Regions from separate parts of the Paenibacillus glycanilyticus genome, predicted to be linked through region 2. Evidence: riboswitches for the same ligand, from Rfam matches in the RefSeq annotation. Region 2 holds a riboswitch; each other region holds the start of a gene.
The links. A riboswitch is a leader RNA that binds a small molecule or an ion and turns the genes downstream of it on or off. The one in region 2 is predicted to bind ZMP and ZTP.

Region 1: it holds a riboswitch for ZMP and ZTP, as region 2 does, so the genes downstream of both, ACR9FF_RS04560 (bifunctional 5,10-methylenetetrahydrofolate dehydrogenase/5,10-methenyltetrahydrofolate cyclohydrolase) here and ACR9FF_RS03435 (DJ-1/PfpI family protein) in region 2, are expected to answer to the same signal.
Region 3: it holds a riboswitch for ZMP and ZTP, as region 2 does, so the genes downstream of both, rpiB (ribose 5-phosphate isomerase B) here and ACR9FF_RS03435 (DJ-1/PfpI family protein) in region 2, are expected to answer to the same signal.

The regions. Positions count from the first base shown of each region.
Region 1 covers NZ_CP195155.1:1,007,167-1,012,812, forward strand. The annotation lists gene ACR9FF_RS04555 (cyclodeaminase/cyclohydrolase family protein) at 1-252, opposite strand, end outside; gene ACR9FF_RS04560 (bifunctional 5,10-methylenetetrahydrofolate dehydrogenase/5,10-methenyltetrahydrofolate cyclohydrolase) at 253-1,107, opposite strand; ZMP/ZTP riboswitch at 1,190-1,274, opposite strand; gene ACR9FF_RS04565 (S-layer homology domain-containing protein) at 1,724-5,646, shown strand, end outside.
Region 2 covers NZ_CP195155.1:724,110-729,755, forward strand. The annotation lists gene ACR9FF_RS03405 (ABC transporter permease) at 1-475, opposite strand, end outside; gene ACR9FF_RS03410 (hypothetical protein) at 852-1,088, shown strand; gene ACR9FF_RS03415 (NUDIX hydrolase) at 1,095-1,583, shown strand; gene ACR9FF_RS03420 (glutathione peroxidase) at 1,748-2,311, shown strand; gene ACR9FF_RS03425 (hypothetical protein) at 2,402-2,818, shown strand; gene ACR9FF_RS03430 (glycoside hydrolase family 25 protein) at 2,861-3,574, opposite strand; ZMP/ZTP riboswitch at 3,709-3,788, shown strand; gene ACR9FF_RS03435 (DJ-1/PfpI family protein) at 3,841-4,440, shown strand; gene ACR9FF_RS03440 (PadR family transcriptional regulator) at 4,630-4,959, shown strand; gene ACR9FF_RS03445 (DUF2812 domain-containing protein) at 4,965-5,522, shown strand; gene ACR9FF_RS03450 (aldo/keto reductase) at 5,551-5,646, shown strand, end outside.
Region 3 covers NZ_CP195155.1:6,300,801-6,306,446, forward strand. The annotation lists gene ACR9FF_RS28420 (peptide ABC transporter substrate-binding protein) at 1-976, opposite strand, end outside; gene glyA (serine hydroxymethyltransferase) at 1,485-2,732, opposite strand; gene ACR9FF_RS28430 (TIGR01440 family protein) at 2,756-3,358, opposite strand; gene rpiB (ribose 5-phosphate isomerase B) at 3,474-3,932, opposite strand; ZMP/ZTP riboswitch at 4,033-4,113, opposite strand; gene ACR9FF_RS28440 (low molecular weight protein arginine phosphatase) at 4,200-4,778, opposite strand; gene ACR9FF_RS28445 (manganese efflux pump MntP) at 4,820-5,332, opposite strand; gene ACR9FF_RS28450 (L-threonylcarbamoyladenylate synthase) at 5,448-5,646, opposite strand, start outside.

The DNA.
Region 1 (5,646 bases), 280 kb from region 2:
AGAGATGTCCGCCTGGAGCAGCTCTTCGCATTCTGTCGTTAAGCGACGCATCTTCTCTATGACTTCAACAATAGTAGATTGAATATCGGCGAACTTCTCACCTTGAGTCAAGTTCCCAACCATTGAAGTCATCGAAGCTGCAAGCGCAGCAATTAATGCGGCTACGCTTCCTCCGCCCGGCGTAGGACTAGCGCTGCCGGCTTGCTCCAGAAAATGACGGATGGAATCATCCCACGAAATCGTTGCAGTCATCTATTTGTCCTCCCCGAGTTGAAGGTCAATAGCCTTCAGCAGATTTTCGTACAGGATAGCCGTCGTTAACGTTCCGACCCCGCCAGGTACGGGGGATACCGCCGCTGCGCTTAATTGAACGCCGATTGCAACATCGCCAATCATTTTACCCTCCGGCGTTTCATTGATTCCGGCATCTATAATGACGAGGTTGGGATGAACCATCTCCTGCGTAACCACGCTTGGGCGGCCAACCGCGACAAAGGCGATTTCGGCATGGCCCAGATGGGAAGCGATATTCGGCGTGCGCGAATGACAGACGGTTACGGTGGCGTTCTCGCGCTGAAGCATATGGAACAGCGGCAGCCCGACGGTCTGGCCGCGTCCCACGAGCGTTACGTTCTTGCCTTCAAGCGTATAACCGTAATGCTTCAGGAGACGAATGCAGGATTGGGGGGTAGCCGGATAGAGACCGGTGTCACCCGTTACCGTAGCAAGCTTGTTATCAGGCGTAACTCCGTCCACGTCTTTCAACGGGGAGATCGCCCTCTCAATGGTGCTTGCCGACAGATGCCGGGGCAGGGGCAGCTCCAGCATAATGCCATGAACGGTTGGATCATTGTTCAATCGGTTAACAAGCTGAAGGAGCTCTTCTTCCGCAACTCCTCCCGGGAACGCGTGGAGAGTAAAAGCTACGCCTAGCTTCTCGGCGATTTTTTGCTTGGCCCCGGCATAATAAGCGGATGCGGGATCTCCTTCGACCAGAATGGTCGCCATATGAGGCTGAACCCCAATCTGCTTCCATTTTTCGACCTTCGTTCTTATTCCTTCGTATACTTGATCTGCTGCTTCCTTCGCTTTCAAGAGCTTCGTCATTCCAATCCCTCCATGCCGTTTTGTTCATGAACGAAAAAAAGTACCTGCGGAAGGCTCGCGAAAAACGCGAGTCTGTCCTCAGATACTTTTCCCAGGCGAACGGAACGTCCAAGCTGCATGCTCCCCCGTGGTTGATTCCACTTTTTTCGCCAGTCGCATACAACGTTATTTTTCTTACTGTATCAAAAGTTTGAAGGAAAGAAAAGTCGGATACCTGTTCTTTTTGTAAGGGCTGAAACAAATTTCACTTGAAAATATTTCAAAAATGAACATATGAAAAAGCAGGATGGTTTACTGCTAAAAAATTAATATTACGATGACAATTGTCGAAATTAACGGTGCTATAATGCAGGTGAGGTAAGGCTAACTCGTTTTTTGGGGATTTTTATAGAATTTTGCGGAAAGGAGTCTATTCTCTTGCAAGTCATAAATAGGAATCAAATAGCCGCGATCCGATAGCTTTTGGCGGGGCGCACGGACCACGGCTTCTGAAGAAACCGGCTTATCGGCGGTTTATTTGCCGTTGATAAGCAAGCCTATTTATTTTATCACAGCTTGGCCTACCTCTGTTAGAAGACTTATTTCCAATATGAATTCATTGAACGGAGGCTTTTAAGTGGGTTATTCGGCGTTAAAAAATAAACGCGTATTCGGCATCGTTTTATCCGTTATGATGCTTCTCACGCTGCTGCAGCCGGGCAGTCTTTTGCCTATGGCATCCGCAGCTTCGGCGGTGACGCTTGCGAAATGGGACGGGACGGGCACGGGTGCAAATGCAGCCGTGGACCTTCCGGCGAACCAAAGCGTTACGCTTGATGTCAACAAAGACAAGAAACTGACGACAACCGCACCAACAGTGGGATTCTCCAACGATAAATCTACTCCTGCCATGTCCGTTGTTAGCGGCAGCGGATGGACGGTAGGGGGATTCTGGCAGACTTCCCTCGTTACGACTGGTTATACGAATCTGAAGGTATCTTCGGTTCAGCGGGGTTCAGCGACAGGGCCAAGAGACTTCCAGCTTCAATATAGCCTAGACGGAGCAGCCTGGAATGATGTTGCAGGCGGTACCGTAAAAGTTCAAAACGATTGGACGACAGGCGTACTGAGCAATGTAGCGTTGCCTTCCCAAGCGGACAATCAGCCGATGGTCTATTTGAGATGGACGCTCGTTGACAATATCTCCGTCCGTGCGGGTACGGGTACATACTCCGCTACGGAAGCTTTCGGGAGCGGAGGCACGAGTCAGATCGAAAACATCGTTGTAGCCGGCGATTCGTCTGACGGTTCCGGCGGCGACGGTGGCGACGGCAGCAATGGCGGCGTACAAGCAACGACGCCTCCGGTCGTTAACAAAATTACGTTCGTGGACGATTACGCGACGCTAAACGGCGATATCGGAGCGGTACCGGCAAATGCGGAAGTGAAAGCTTACGATGCCGACAATACGCCGCTCGGCAATACGACCGCTAACTCGGACGGTTCGTTTGCTCTGACGATCAGCAATCCGACTCATGCGGGAACGGTGACGGTAACCGCTACGGAGACGGGCAAAGAAGAGAGTGCGAAGGTGAACGTATCGGTCGGACAAACTGCCGCGCCGAATGCAGCCAAGATCACTTATTCGAGCTACTCGACCGTGTCGGGAACAGCTTCCGCCGTAGCTGGCGGTTCAGCCGTTACGATCTATTTGGCGGATGGCACAACTCCGGCGGGTTCGACAACAGCCGAAGCGGACGGTTCGTTTACGGCAAGCCTTTCCAATGCGGACGGCAATGCGAAAATTTACGTGACCGCCAAAGCGGCGAACAAGCTGGTCAGCGCTAAAACCGGCGTTGATTTTGCGATTGTGAATCCGAATAAAGCGAATCCGGGCGATGTTGTCTTCAGCATGCTGAACGTAAGCGGAACGGCAAACGGGGTTTACAAAAATAAATTTTTCGAGCTGTACAACCGTACGGACCACGATATCAGCCTGAAAGGCTGGGTTATCGATTATACGGCATTGACTAATCCCGCAGCGACGGGAAAAGGGACTGCCCTTACCGGAACAATCAAGGCCCATGGTTACTACCTCGTGTCCGGGGCAGTCAACACGAGCGGGGCGTCCGCCTTGCCCGTGGCAGCCGACGATACCGGGTCGCTTGGACCTAATGCAGGCTCCTCCGGCGGCGGCATTATCATTCTGACGCAAGCCGCGACAGCGACTTCCGATCCGAACAACGAGAATATCGTTGATATGGTTGCTTACGGCAGCGCATCTTCCTTCTTTGACGGAAAAACGTTCTTATGGGGAGCTCCGTTTATCGCATCGGATATTGCGAGCGGCGTGATGGTCCGCAAAACCGAGATTGGTTCAGACCCGCGTGCGGCTGTAGGCATGCATAACGGTGCGTACTTCACGAAGGATCCATCCAAGGATTTCGTGACCTTCGTGCCGAAAGCGGCAGCGTCGCCATCCGAAATCATCGTGAAGAACGCCTCTTATAGAGAAGCGCCCGCAGCAGCAAATATTACATTTGACGGTGCTGCATCGGTAACCGGTACGGCGGATGCGGCCGTGGCGAATTCGACAGTGAAGGCTTATGCCTATGTTGACGGCGCGTTCACGGCGGTTGGTCAGGCGACTGCCGGAGTTAACGGTTCGTTTGCCATGACCATCCAGAACTCGACCGGCATTCAATCGGTTTACCTCACGCATGCGTATGCGAATGCGGAAAGCCCGTATACGCGCATCGACGCGTCGTCCTACGCGAAACCGGCAATCGCGGCTATTAGCGACGTACGTGCTTCGGATGCAAAAGGCATGACGCAGCAGGCTGGTTATACGGCAACCGTCGAAGGTGTCGTTACGACCGCGAACGGTGTGCTAGGCACCGAGCCAACTAATTTTTACGTGCAGGACGCTACCGGCGGTCTTAATGTCATTGCCGGCGCGGTACCAGGCGTATCCATTGTACCGGGACATAAAGTGAAAGTGACCGGTTCGATCGTGTTTACGGCCGGTATGCTTCAGCTTCTGGCTTCCTCGATCGAAGACGAAGGCGATCAAGGCTTGCCGGCGGCAACAAAGGTTGAGCTTGCGAAAGCATCATTGGCAGCTACTATGGAGCCAATTGAAGGCACGCTTGCGGCCATCAAAGGCAAAGTTACGAATACGGCAGCATCAGGAGCGGATACAGACGTAACGCTCACCGATGATGCGAACAATACGTTTATCGTCAGAGTGACGGCAGGCTCGGGCATTGACATGTCGGGCAATACCATTGAACTGAACGAAACGTATACCTTCACCGGCATTATCGGGCAAGCGGACCGGGTATCTCCGTATGACAGCGGCTACCGCTTGATGCCGCGCGGTGCTTCGGACGTCAAGGGCGAGCTTCAATTCAGCCATACGCCGCTTGAGAAAGCCTACACTGGCGTGGACGTCAGCTTTGAAGCCTTGGCGAAGTTCGCCGATTCCGTAACGCTTTATTATAAAGGGGCGGAAAGCGAAAATTACCGTTCCGTTCAACTAAGCGCTGCGGACAAGGTGCATTACAACGGCCATATCCCGCAAGCGGATGTTCCTGCAACGGGCAAGCTTTTCTATTACATCGAAGCGATATCCGGAGAAGTTAAGGCAGGTTCCGGCAGCAGCGCGGAGCCAATCGTTATCGACATCGTTGAAGATAAAGACGGCCCTGTCATTACAAGCTTATCGCCAGCGGAAGGGGATAAGCTCGAAACGCAGCATCCGGCCATTTCCGCATCGTATAACGATCCAAGCGGCATTGATTATACGAAAGCCACGCTGAAAATCGACGGCGTTGACTACACGCAGCGCGCAGCATTTTCGGCAACGCAAGCAACGCTTACGCTGACTACGGACGATGATTTGGCTGTTGGCGACCACACGATTCAGTTGATTATCCAGGATACTCTTGGCAACGTAACCGATAAATCGTGGACGTTTACGATCGAAGAGCGTTTTTCCGGAGGCAACCATTACTACGGCACAACGCATAACCATACGAATATTTCGCATGACGCGCACGGCGACCCTCAGACCGCGCTTGATCAGGCTAAATATTACGGCTATGACTATTTCGCCTTTTCCGACCATTCTCATGATATCGACGCTGCCATTCGCGGAACGGCGGAAGACGCAGCTTCCCATGGCGGCATGCCTGAGCGCAAGGGCGGCGAGAGCTGGGCATTGACCAAGTCGCTCGCCAAATCGAATACGGTTGACGGACAATTCGTCGTGTTCCCGGCATTCGAAATGACGTCGACCACTTGGGGCCACTCCAACGTATTCGGCACGGACAATTTCATCGACCGGATTGAAGACGGCGGCCAGTATCAGGATCTGGATAAGTATTACTCTTGGGTAATGACTTACGATGACATCGTTGCCCAATTCAACCATCCGAACGCGCCTACGGGCTCGTTCAACAGCTTCCTGCCTTACAACAAGCAGGTAGACAAGCTGTTCACCTTGTTCGAAGTCGGCAACGGCTCCGGCAACTATTCTTACGTCAATCTTGAAAACCT
Region 2 (5,646 bases):
GCCATAGAATGGCGTAGCTTAACAGGCAGCTTGGAAGGAAGAGCAGGAAGCTCCCGAAGGAAGCGGGCCACGGAATGCCAAAAAAGATGGAGGCAAATGCGACTAGCGGAAGCGCCCTGTTTAACAAGGAGCTGAGCATTTCTCCGATATCTTCGGCCAGGTAGCAGGCAAAAAGAGGGATAGGACGGTAGAAGTCGGTCACAATTTGGCCTTCCCGTATTTTGTAATAGATGGTATTCTGTACGTCGCATACGAAGATGGTAGAGATAATGATCGAGAGAATGGTGTAGGTCGTAATATCCTGCAGGCTAAGCGATTCTACCGATCCGGAGCCGCCTTTGTAAGCCGTCTGCCATAAGAATACGGAAGCCAGCATCAGAATAAGATTGGTTGCAACGGAAGTGAACACTTCAAACCGGTAAGTCAGATTAACGAGAAGCTTCATTTTCGTTATGTACCAGTAAGCTTGAAGCATATTAACCCCCTTAAAAGTGACTTGATATGTAAAATATTACAATTACAATGCTCTTATATTAATCGATTTCAATCCCGCAGGCTACGGATATTTTTAATATAGTTATTTATAAGGTTCGGCCTAAAATTGCAGGGGAGGCGTAACGGAAGTGGCAATGATTCTGATCATTCTTATCGTGGCATTTTATTTAACTTTGTTGAACTTTAAACGGTTTAGGAAGCTGGCCAAAGGCTTGAGATGGCTCTTGTATGCTTTAATGCTTTTCCTAATATGCGACGGCATTTATTCCTCTGCGAGGCACTTTAATCCCGATAATGCCGTTAATAGTCTTATTCCCAGCCTCTGCATGGCACTGCTGATTGAAGGAGCGCGATATGTGTTTAGAAAAAGGCGTGACCATGAAAAGAACTGGTCTGTGGATGATTATCCGATCGAATACATTTGCCGGAAAGGAGCGGGCATCCCGTGGGAAGCAAGCGTTAAGGATTGGCAGGAGATGAAGGGAACTGGCGAAGACCGGGAGCAGGCTTACCTGGACCTGGTCAAGAAGTTTAATGCCTTTAAAAACGAAGGGAATCAGCTGCCTGAACCATTAAGTTTAAAAAGGAGATAAGGGATCATGCTAAACCTAAAGATAACCGACAGTGATCTTATAGGAGGCGACCTGGCGTATCTGGATATCGTCTCGCGTTATGCCGCAAGGGGAGTGCTATTCAACGATCATGGACAAGTTGCGATGATGTATATGGCCGAGCTTGATCTCTACAAGCTGCCCGGCGGTGGAATGGAGGAAGGCGAGTCCCCCGAGGATGCTTTTGTACGGGAAATAAAAGAGGAGACCGGTTGCGAAGCGGATGTAATCTGCAGGCTTGGTTTTGTGGAGGAGCATAAGAATCGGAACGGGTTTCTGCAGCATTCGCATTGTTATCTGGCAAAAGCGCGGCATGGCGCGGGTGAGGCTGCTCTCACGGAAGCCGAAGAACAGCTCGGAATGTCCGTTCAATGGCTGTCTGCCACACAAGCGCTGGATATTATGGAAAAAGCAGTGGCGGGCGGCGGCGATAATCACGCCAAGCTTTTTATGCTGATGCGCGACCGGATTATCTGAAAGAAGCTGTGAAGTTCATGGAGAGAGAAGGCTTTTTATAAGCCTTTTTTCCAATATATACTTTATTGAAATTGCCTATGAAGATTATTGTTTTTATATATTATTCAAATAGGCTTCTTGGTTATATGATGGATTAAATATAAAAAAGGGGAGAGGGATTAATGATGAACAAGTCCATCTATGACATTCAGGTTAATGAGATAAATGGGGAGTCTATTCATCTGTCTGCTTTTTACGGCAGGGTTCTTCTAATCGTAAACACAGCAAGCCAATGCGGCTATTCCAAGCAGTTCGAAGGCCTGCAGCATTTGTACGAAAAATATTGGATGCACGGCTTCGAAATACTGGGTTTCCCGTGCAATCAGTTCAACGGCAAAGAGCCCGGGAGCAATGCGGAGGTGGAAGAGCATTGCCGGCGTAATGCCGGAGTAACCTTCTCGCTGTTTGAAAAGGTAGAGATCCGCGGTGAATCCGTTCATCCGCTCTTTCAGTATTTGACGGAGCAGGCGCCTTTCGGGGGCTTTGACGCGGGTAATTCCGATGAGCTGTGGATGAAGAATTTTCTCCAGCAGAATCATCCGGACCTGTATGAAGGCGACGGCGTAAAGTGGAATTTCTCCAAGTTCCTTGTTAACCGGGAAGGTAAGGTTATCGCCCGATTCGAACCTACGACGCAGCCAGCCGATTTGGAACTGGCCATCGAGGAGGCATTATCCTCGGAGCAATAAGTCTAATTATTGCGAAAATAGTAAAGAGGCAGGATAAACATGCGTCCCGGAGAAGTTTCTCTGTAGAAAAATTTGAGGGAGGCATTCGCATTGAGCAAGCTTTTGAAGGTAGCTATGGCGGTTACTGCTGTTTTTGCGCTGCTTATGCAACCGGTCTCGGCTTCGGACAAAACAACCAAATTCAAAGTAACGCTTGTCAGCGTGGAGCTGGTTGAGAATAACCATGTCGGTAACGAGTGGTTGACTAAGGCTTACGTGAACGGCAAGGAAGTACAAAAAAACAAAAGTATCACCCTGAGCTTGAAATCGACGGACAGCATTAAGCTGAAGGCATATGCCGAAGAGCAGGATAAAATTCCCGATAGCAATTCAGCCAATGATACGGTAAAAGCATCTTCTATCACAAAAACCGTCAATAAAGCGTTGAAGGTCGTTGTGACGGAGAACCGCGGCAGGTATTCGGGGAATACGGCCGAGTGGAAGTTTACCTATAAAATCGAAAAGTAATCCGTCAGCCGATGCTTCCCAAGAAGTTTCGGCTTCTATTTTTTAGCGCTCAAACCTTGCCTTAAATTGCTCGTAGTCTCCGTTAAAAACGTTAATATCGACGTACGAGTCGATGCCTGGGATAAGACCCCGGTTGTTGTATTGCCAGAATAACCAGCTGCGGTCACCTCGTAAACGCGGATGCTTGACGATATCCCTGATCCAGATTTCGTAATCCTTGAAGCTGCCTGCTATATAGGTATTAAAGGTATCGTAAGTGACATACAAGATAGGCTTCTGCTTATAATGCTCCTCCAGATGGCTGGAGAGGATGGTCAGTTCCCGCTGAATGAGGGCGACATCCTTATCAAGAGCAATCTCGATATCGATAACAGGCGGGAGATTGGCGGACTCATTGGGTACCTCTTCGATAAAATGCGCCGCCTGCTGGGCGCCGGTGCTCTGCGTCGTGAAAAAATGATAAGCGCCGGTCCTCATCCCTTGGCTTCTGGCTTGCTCCCAATTCGATTTGAAGTCCTTATCCGTCATATCCTTTCCTTCGGTTGCCTTGATATAGACGAACCGCCATTTGCCGCTGCCGGCAACCTTGCCCCAATCAATCTCGCCCTGATAGTGGGACACATCGATTCCCCGAATCTTGTATTTAGACGCGAACAGGTTGTTATGCCAAATGATGCCCTTATATTCCAATACACCGGCGATCACGAAGATCAGCAGTATACATGCGGTGCTTATCTGCCATCTTTTTAGCTTCATAGCCACCTATCCTTTGTTCCTGCCCTTAATTTTACTTTGAACATTCCGATACATAGACGTCAGCATGTCCTTATTTGTTTCCGCAAAATTTAACTTGCCCCGCGCATATGCCCGGTTTATGATAAAAGTAAATATCTGGTATGTGCAACTGGCGTAAACGTGGAGAACCACGAGGGAGCACATATGTCATGAGCCGTACGCCTGGGCAGAGTATCGTTTCTCGTGAAGAGAGGCGATGCTCTTTTTTATTGGGGAGGATGAAGCGGATGCAGAAGAGAAGGAATGTAGCTATTCTGATCTATGACAACGTTGAAGTGCTGGACTTTACGGGACCGTTTGAAGTGTTTATTACGGGCAGCAATCGCGGGCAGGATTTCCATGTGTTCACCGTTGCGGAGAATAACAGTCCCGTTACGGCCTTAGGCAATCTGAGCGTCAATCCGGCCTATACCATTCACGACTGTCCCAAGCCCGATATCGTGCTTATTCCCGGCGGCTGGGGCTCCCGTCAGGAAATGCACAACAAGGTGCTGACCGATTGGATCAGGAAATGCGCTGACGAGTCGGAGCTGCTGCTATCCGTCTGCACGGGTGCGCTGCTCCTTGCGAAGGCGGGAGTGCTGGAAGGGCTGAAGCTGACGACGAATCGTCTTGCAACCGAGGAGTTAAGGCAGGTCGCTCCGGCATCCGCCGAAATCTCCGAGACCGCCAGATATGTGGATAACGGAAAAATCGTCATGTCCGCCGGCATTTCGGCCGGCATAGACATGTCACTCTATGTCATCAGCCGCCTTCTTGGCGAGGAGAGAGCCTTGCATACCGCAAAACTAATGGAATACGATTGGGTGCCAAAAGAGCATTCCTGATGCACTTTGGCAATGATGAAAGAAACCTATCAGAGCATGTCGAGATTCTCGGCATGTTCTTTTTTGTGAGATTTGTTTTGATAAATTTTCCATAAAATATATTGACAGTCGATATATCGAGACTTAATATATAAGCATAAGATATATCGACAGACGATATAGTTCGAGTGGTGGGAAGGATGATAAGACATGAAAGAGATGCTGCCGCTTACCGAGGCGTTTTATTATATCCTGATCGTTCTCTATACGGAGCCATCACATGGATACGGCATTATGCAGGATACCGAGAAGAGAAGCGGCGGGCGCGTAAAGCTTGGTGCAGGAACTTTATATACGGCGCTTAATACCTTGCTGGGCAAAGGGCTGATTGAGCAATATCCCGTTCCGGAGGGAGCGGACTCGCGCCGCAAAATGTATGCCATTACGGAGAACGGCATGCTGGTAGTCGAAGCGGAGATCGCAAGACTGGAAGAGCTTCTGAACGTAGGGCGACAAGCTCTGATTACGAAGAAAGGGTGAGGCGGATGAGCGACAAGCTGATTAAGCGGCGCCGGCTGACGATGAGCTGGAACTTTGAGAAGGAAGAGCAATGGCTTAACGAGATGTCCCGTGACGGAATGCATTTCAAGAAGGCGAGTATGGCAAGCAGCTTCTTCGCGAAGGATGAATCGGTCCGGTATACGTACAGACTGGATTACCAGACCGGGCAAAAACTTGGAAGCAGCAAGTTTCAGGAGTATATTGATTTGTATCAGGACGCAGGCTGGGAATATGTCAGCTCTTACGGCTCGCTCTGGCATTATTTTCGCAGGGAATGGCAGCCCGGGGAGGAGCCTCGGCTCTATACGGACCGCGACTCCTTGATTCAGCTGTACAAAAGACTGCAAGGAGTTATGGCCGTAATGATGCTCGTTAACCTCGTAATCATGCTTGCCAATATGGTTAATCTGCGGAACTTCTTCAGCGGCGACAGGTTGTGGACGATAGGCCTGCCGGTGACAGTTCTTTATCTGCTCCTGTTCGGCGTATTGGGGTATGGCTGCTGGAGGATGCAGAAGAAAGTAAATGCGCTTAAACTTTAACCTGGATAACGGAAGGAGCAAATCTGCTATGAGAAAAAATCAATTGGGCAGTTCGGAATTATACGTAGGGGAGATTGGACTTGGCTGCATGTCGCTGGGTACGGATGAAGAAAAGGCCATTTCC
Region 3 (5,646 bases), 1.2 Mb from region 2:
TTGCCATCGAGAGCGCTTGACGGATTTTTTCGTTATCGTAAGGCTTTTGCGTTGTATTGAACAGGTAGTAGTAGATCGATGCGCTGCCTTGGATTTTGAACTCATCCGGATTGTTTTGCTTCAATGTCGGGAATTGTTCGTTAGGGATCAAGCCAGTAGGCATACCCGCATAATCCAGTTCGCCTGTTTGGTACATGCTCAGCTCTGTATTCGAGTCGTTAACTTCAGAGAAGACAACCTTGGAGAGCTTGATATCGTCTTTTGCATAGTAGTTGTCGTTCTTAGCGATCGTAATGGAGTTGTTCTTTTTCCACTCGCTCATTTTGAACGGACCGTTGGATACCAGAGTCGAAACGTCAGTTGCCCATTGCTCGTTTTCTTTAACCGATTTGTGAACCGGATAGAAAACAGTGAAGGACATCAGACCAAGGAAATAAGGAGTTGGCGAGTTCAGCTCTACTTGCAGCGTGTGGTCGTCAACCGCTTTAACACCTACATCGTCAGCCGTTACGCCGTCAGCGGCAGTGTTGTAAGCTTCCGCATTCTTAATGTAGTACAGCTGGTAAGCATAAGCAGATGCTGCTGGCTTCAGGTTAGGATCGAGGGCACGCTTCCATGCGTATTCGAAGTCACCTGCAGTTACCGGGTCACCGTTGCTCCATTTCGCGTCATCGCGAATGGTGAACGTGTAAGTCTTGCCGTCGTCGGAGATTTTCCACTCTTTAGCGACAGCTGGTTCAACTTCGCCCTTCTCGTTCTTACGAGTCAGACCTTCAAACAAACCGTTTACAACAGTTGCGGACACTTGGTCTTGTACCTGAGCCGGGTCAAGGGACGGCGGTTCAGTTGCAAGGTTCATGCGGAACACAGAGCCTTCGCTGCTTCCGGACTCTTGCTTAGGTGTACAGCCGACAGCTACGAGAGCCAGTGCAAGCAGTACGGAAATCATGGTAAAGCCATACTTCTTCTTCGACATTTTACTTCCTCCCCTGGATCTTCTCCTCTTGCTTGCTATTGTAATAATTTGACATTACATAATTAAACAATGCGAGAAATAATACGAAACATTGAATAATTATCAATGAACATATGTTCAATCGCCCTGTTTTACAAATGTTCAGACCAAATTAGTACAAAAGTAATGTTAATTAATATACCATAAACAAATATACATAATTTATATTGATTTGTCACGCCCCAGAAATTACATTTCTGAAATTGTCGAATTTTGACGAGATATGTAGTTTCGTGGAACCCGCTTATATATCATGCTGCATTCGCTTTAACTTAATTCATAACACCAAGGCGAAACGGCTATCGCGCTCCGAATGCTCCCCTTTCAAATCATAGAGAACGATTAAACAACGAACAATTCCATTACTTCTATATCTGAGTAGCGAATTGACTATATCTAAATAAAAAAGAGGCCGTTCCCAAGCGGTCGATTGGACCTTTGGGAACAGCCTCTTTTGCAAAGATAGCTATTAGTATTTCATGTTCGGGTAAAGCGGGAATTGAGCAGTCAGGTCGCGGACCATGCCGGTTGCTTTCGCCAATACCGCTTCGTCTTTCGGGCTCTTCAGCGTCATTGCGATAATTTCGCCGATTGTTTTCATGGCTTTCTCGTCCATGCCGCGGGAAGTGGCAGCCGGAGTGCCAAGACGGATACCGCTTGTTACAAACGGGCTTGTTGGATCGAATGGAATCGCATTTTTATTCGCCGTAATGCCGATCGAGTCAAGAACGTGCTCAGCGTCGCGGCCCGTGATGTTCAGGCTGCGCGTGTCAATCAGCATCAAGTGGTTGTCAGTACCGCCGGAAACGATGTTGATGCCTTCCGCAATCAGCGTCTCGGACAATACTTTTGCGTTGTTGACTACTTTTTGCGCGTATTCTTTGAAGGATGGTTGAAGCGCTTCGCCGAATGCTACCGCTTTTGCTGCGATAATGTGCATCAGAGGACCGCCTTGCGAACCAGGGAATACCGCTTTATCGATTGCCGCTGCCCAAGGTTGACGGCAAAGAATCATGCCGCCGCGAGGACCGCGGAGCGTTTTGTGAGTTGTTGTTGTAACAAAGTGCGCATGAGGCACTGGGTTCGGATGCAGACCTGCCGCAACAAGACCCGCGATATGAGCCATATCCACCATGAACAATGCGCCTACGTCTTGAGCGATTTGGCCAAGCTTCTCGAAATCGATGGTGCGCGGGTATGCGCTCGCGCCGGCAACGATCAGACGAGGACGGTGTTTGAAGGCCGCTTTGCGAACTTCTTCATAGTTGATTGTAAACGTATCTTCTTCTACGCCGTAAGCAACGAAGTTGTACAGAAGACCGGATGCGTTAACCGGGCTGCCGTGCGTCAAGTGACCGCCGTGTGCCAGGTTCATGCCAAGAACCGTGTCGCCTGGTTTGAGGACGGCAAGGTATACCGCCATGTTCGCTTGCGCGCCGGAGTGAGGCTGAACGTTCGCATGCTCGGCGCCAAAAATTTCTTTCGCGCGTTCGCGTGCGATGTCTTCCACAATGTCCACATGCTCGCAGCCGCCGTAGAAACGTTTGCCAGGGTAGCCTTCTGCATATTTATTCGTCAGGACCGAACCCATAGCTTCCAGAACCGCTTCGCTTACGATGTTCTCGGATGCGATCAGTTCGATGTTGTCGCGTTGGCGCTGCAGCTCAAGGCCCATTGCCTTTAATACTTCAGGATCTTGGTTACGTAAGTTTTCCATTGTGAAAAGCCTCCTAAATATAATTAGTCGCAAGTTCCTGACGTCTGCTCTGACGCCAGGCCGCTGTCTTCCAAGGTGTATACCGCGCGTGCTCCGCCAATCAGCTTAGGCCGCGAAAAAGCCATCGTAACATGGGCTGCGCCAATCGACCGGATGGACGGTCTGACCGGAACGGCAACCCGGCGCAGGTGCATGCCGATAAAGGTATCGCCGATATCGATGCCCGCATGCGCCTGAACCGTCTCAACCAGACAAGCGTTAGGCAGATGCCGGAAAGCGTAAGCGGCCATTGAACCGCCTGCCTTCGGAACGGGTACGGCCGCAACCTCGTCCAGCCCGTATTTGTCCGCCGCCTCGCGGGGGAGGACAAGCGCCCGGTTCAAATGCTCGCAGCATTGATATACCGGATAAAAGCCCACGTCCTTCCGGACCGCTTCAATGCCTGCATAGATCTGGGCGGCCGTCTCGACCGTTCCCGAAGTTCCGATCTTATGGCCAAGCACCTCGCTTGTGCTGGTGCCGACAACCAGCAGCTGGCCGGCTCTCAGTCCTCCTGCTACAACAAGTTCCCTTACAATAGTCTCCACATCGGCTGCAATAGTAATGGTTTCCTTTTGATTGTTCATTGTACATACCTCCTATGAATACAAAGAATGATCACACGAATCGCTTAAGGATTAATTACACCGATGGCCAGTTAATTAAGCGGTTAATGATAATTCTTGCTTCGAAAGCATGGACCTAAGGATGAACCGTATACTGCTGCTCGATTTCCTTCACTTTCCGGACACGCCCAACGTGGCGATCGCCGCCAGAGAACGGCGTTTCCAACCAGATGCGGACAATTTCCTGCGCAAGACCAGGGCCGATAATACGCTCGCCCATCGCAAGCACGTTTGTATCGTTATGCTCGCGGGTGGCTTGTGCCGAAAACATATCATGCACCAGCGCGCAGCGGATACCCGGAACTTTGTTCGCCGCGATTGACATGCCGATACCCGTGCCGCAAATCAGAATGCCGCGGTCAGCCTGACCGCCGGCCACTCTGTCTGCCACAGGCAGCGCATAATCGGGATAATCCACCGACTGGCTGCAGTCGCAGCCCAAGTCTTCAATTTCATGACCAAGCGATAAAAGAAACGGAACAATTTCATCTTTCAGACGGTAACCCGCATGATCTGCACCAATTGCAATTTTCAACGCAAAACCCTCCTGCTAGTTGTCGAATCATACGGACTTATTATACCTAAAATCCTCAAAAAGACGAAAAAAGAGCATGACATGCTATCACTAGCATGCTGCTCTTTGCCCAGGCGACCGGCCGTATGTTCCGATGCTCCACCGTGGTTACCCACTTCCGTCGCCAGTTACATCGGAAACCGTCTTTGTTACCTTCATGATAGCTTATTCAACCGTGAAAATCAATCAAATATACGCATAAATCGGGCCTAATTCCGGCATGGAATATCATCCCTTTTGAAGCATTTGAAGGAGGGACTTCAGGCTCTCTTCGATTTCCTTGGCGCAGCTTTCGTACATGCCAAGCGTTCCGCCGAACGGATCGGCAATATCGAAGCTTGGGATCCGGCGCTCCAGCTCCAGAAGACGGGAACGTTCCGCAGTCGACAGCTGCTGGCCCAGCGCCTGCTTCATATGCATCTCCGTATACAGGCGTTCGAGCTCTTCAATGTCTGCCTGAACGGCCGTATCCTGGTTAACGTATTCCTTGAGCGTATAAGCTTTATCCACGGCTTCAGGGAAATAGTTGAGCAAGCCGCGTTTGTGTCCGGCTGTCATCGTCAGAATGAGATCCGCCCATGCAACGGCTTCTCCGCTTAACGCGCGCGACGAGCCGCGGTGCTCGACCGATTTGCCCCGCAGCGTTGTTGCCGCATGCGACGAGATCGGCAGTCCGTCAATGGTAGATACTCCGGCGGAACGAACCTCCAGCGATATCCCCTTCTGCTCCGCCATCGTCCTCAGCATGGCTTCCGCCATCGGCGAGCGGCAGGTATTGCCGGTACAAACAAACAAGATGCGCGTCATGCTGCATTCCCCTTTCTGGTATGGCTGATTCCATTGATGTATTAAAATATAAATAAAAGACCGAAAATGAGCAAGATCGTCCCGCCAAGCGCCTCCCCGTAGCCGCCCAGATTTTCGCTGACCCGGCGCCCAAGCAGCAGTCCCAGTACGGACATTAACCCGCCGAAAAACCCAAACAATAACACCGTCAGCAAAATATCGGCCTCGAACATGCCGAGTGTCACGCCAACGGAGAAGGAGTCGATACTGACGCTGAACGCAAACAAAAACGTTCCGATCGAGGAACGGTAGTCCATCGTCTGGACCGATTCCCCTTTGAGCGAGCTGTAAATCATGTGCCCGCCAAGCAAAAGCAGCAGCACGCCCGCAGCCATCGTGGCAACATGGCCAAGCAGTCCGCTGACAAAATGTCCGGCATATATGCCGCCAAGAGGCATCAGCACATGGAATAACGCGATAATGCTGCTTAACCGGAGCACGTCGCGCAGGCGAATCCCCTTCAGCCCGATTCCGATTCCTAACGAAAAAGCATCCATGCCAAGCGCAACCGCCATAATGATCAGTGTCGCGAATTGTCCGGCATGCAAAGTTGCATCAGTCACGCTATCGCCCCCATGTCCACATCCATTCTTAACCAAGATATGCGGACAAGGGGACAAACATACTACTCTATACGCGGACGATTTGATGCCCCGCCGCTTTCGCCAGACGATTCATCAGAGCAAGTCCGATCCCTTCCTCGGAGCAGCCTTCCGCCCATATGCGCTGCACGCCTTCCGAGTCGAATTGGCGGAGTGCCGCATACAGGTTATGCGCCGCCTGCTCCGGATGCAGCTCGCTGCCGTAACTGAGGATCAGGTCGGCATCA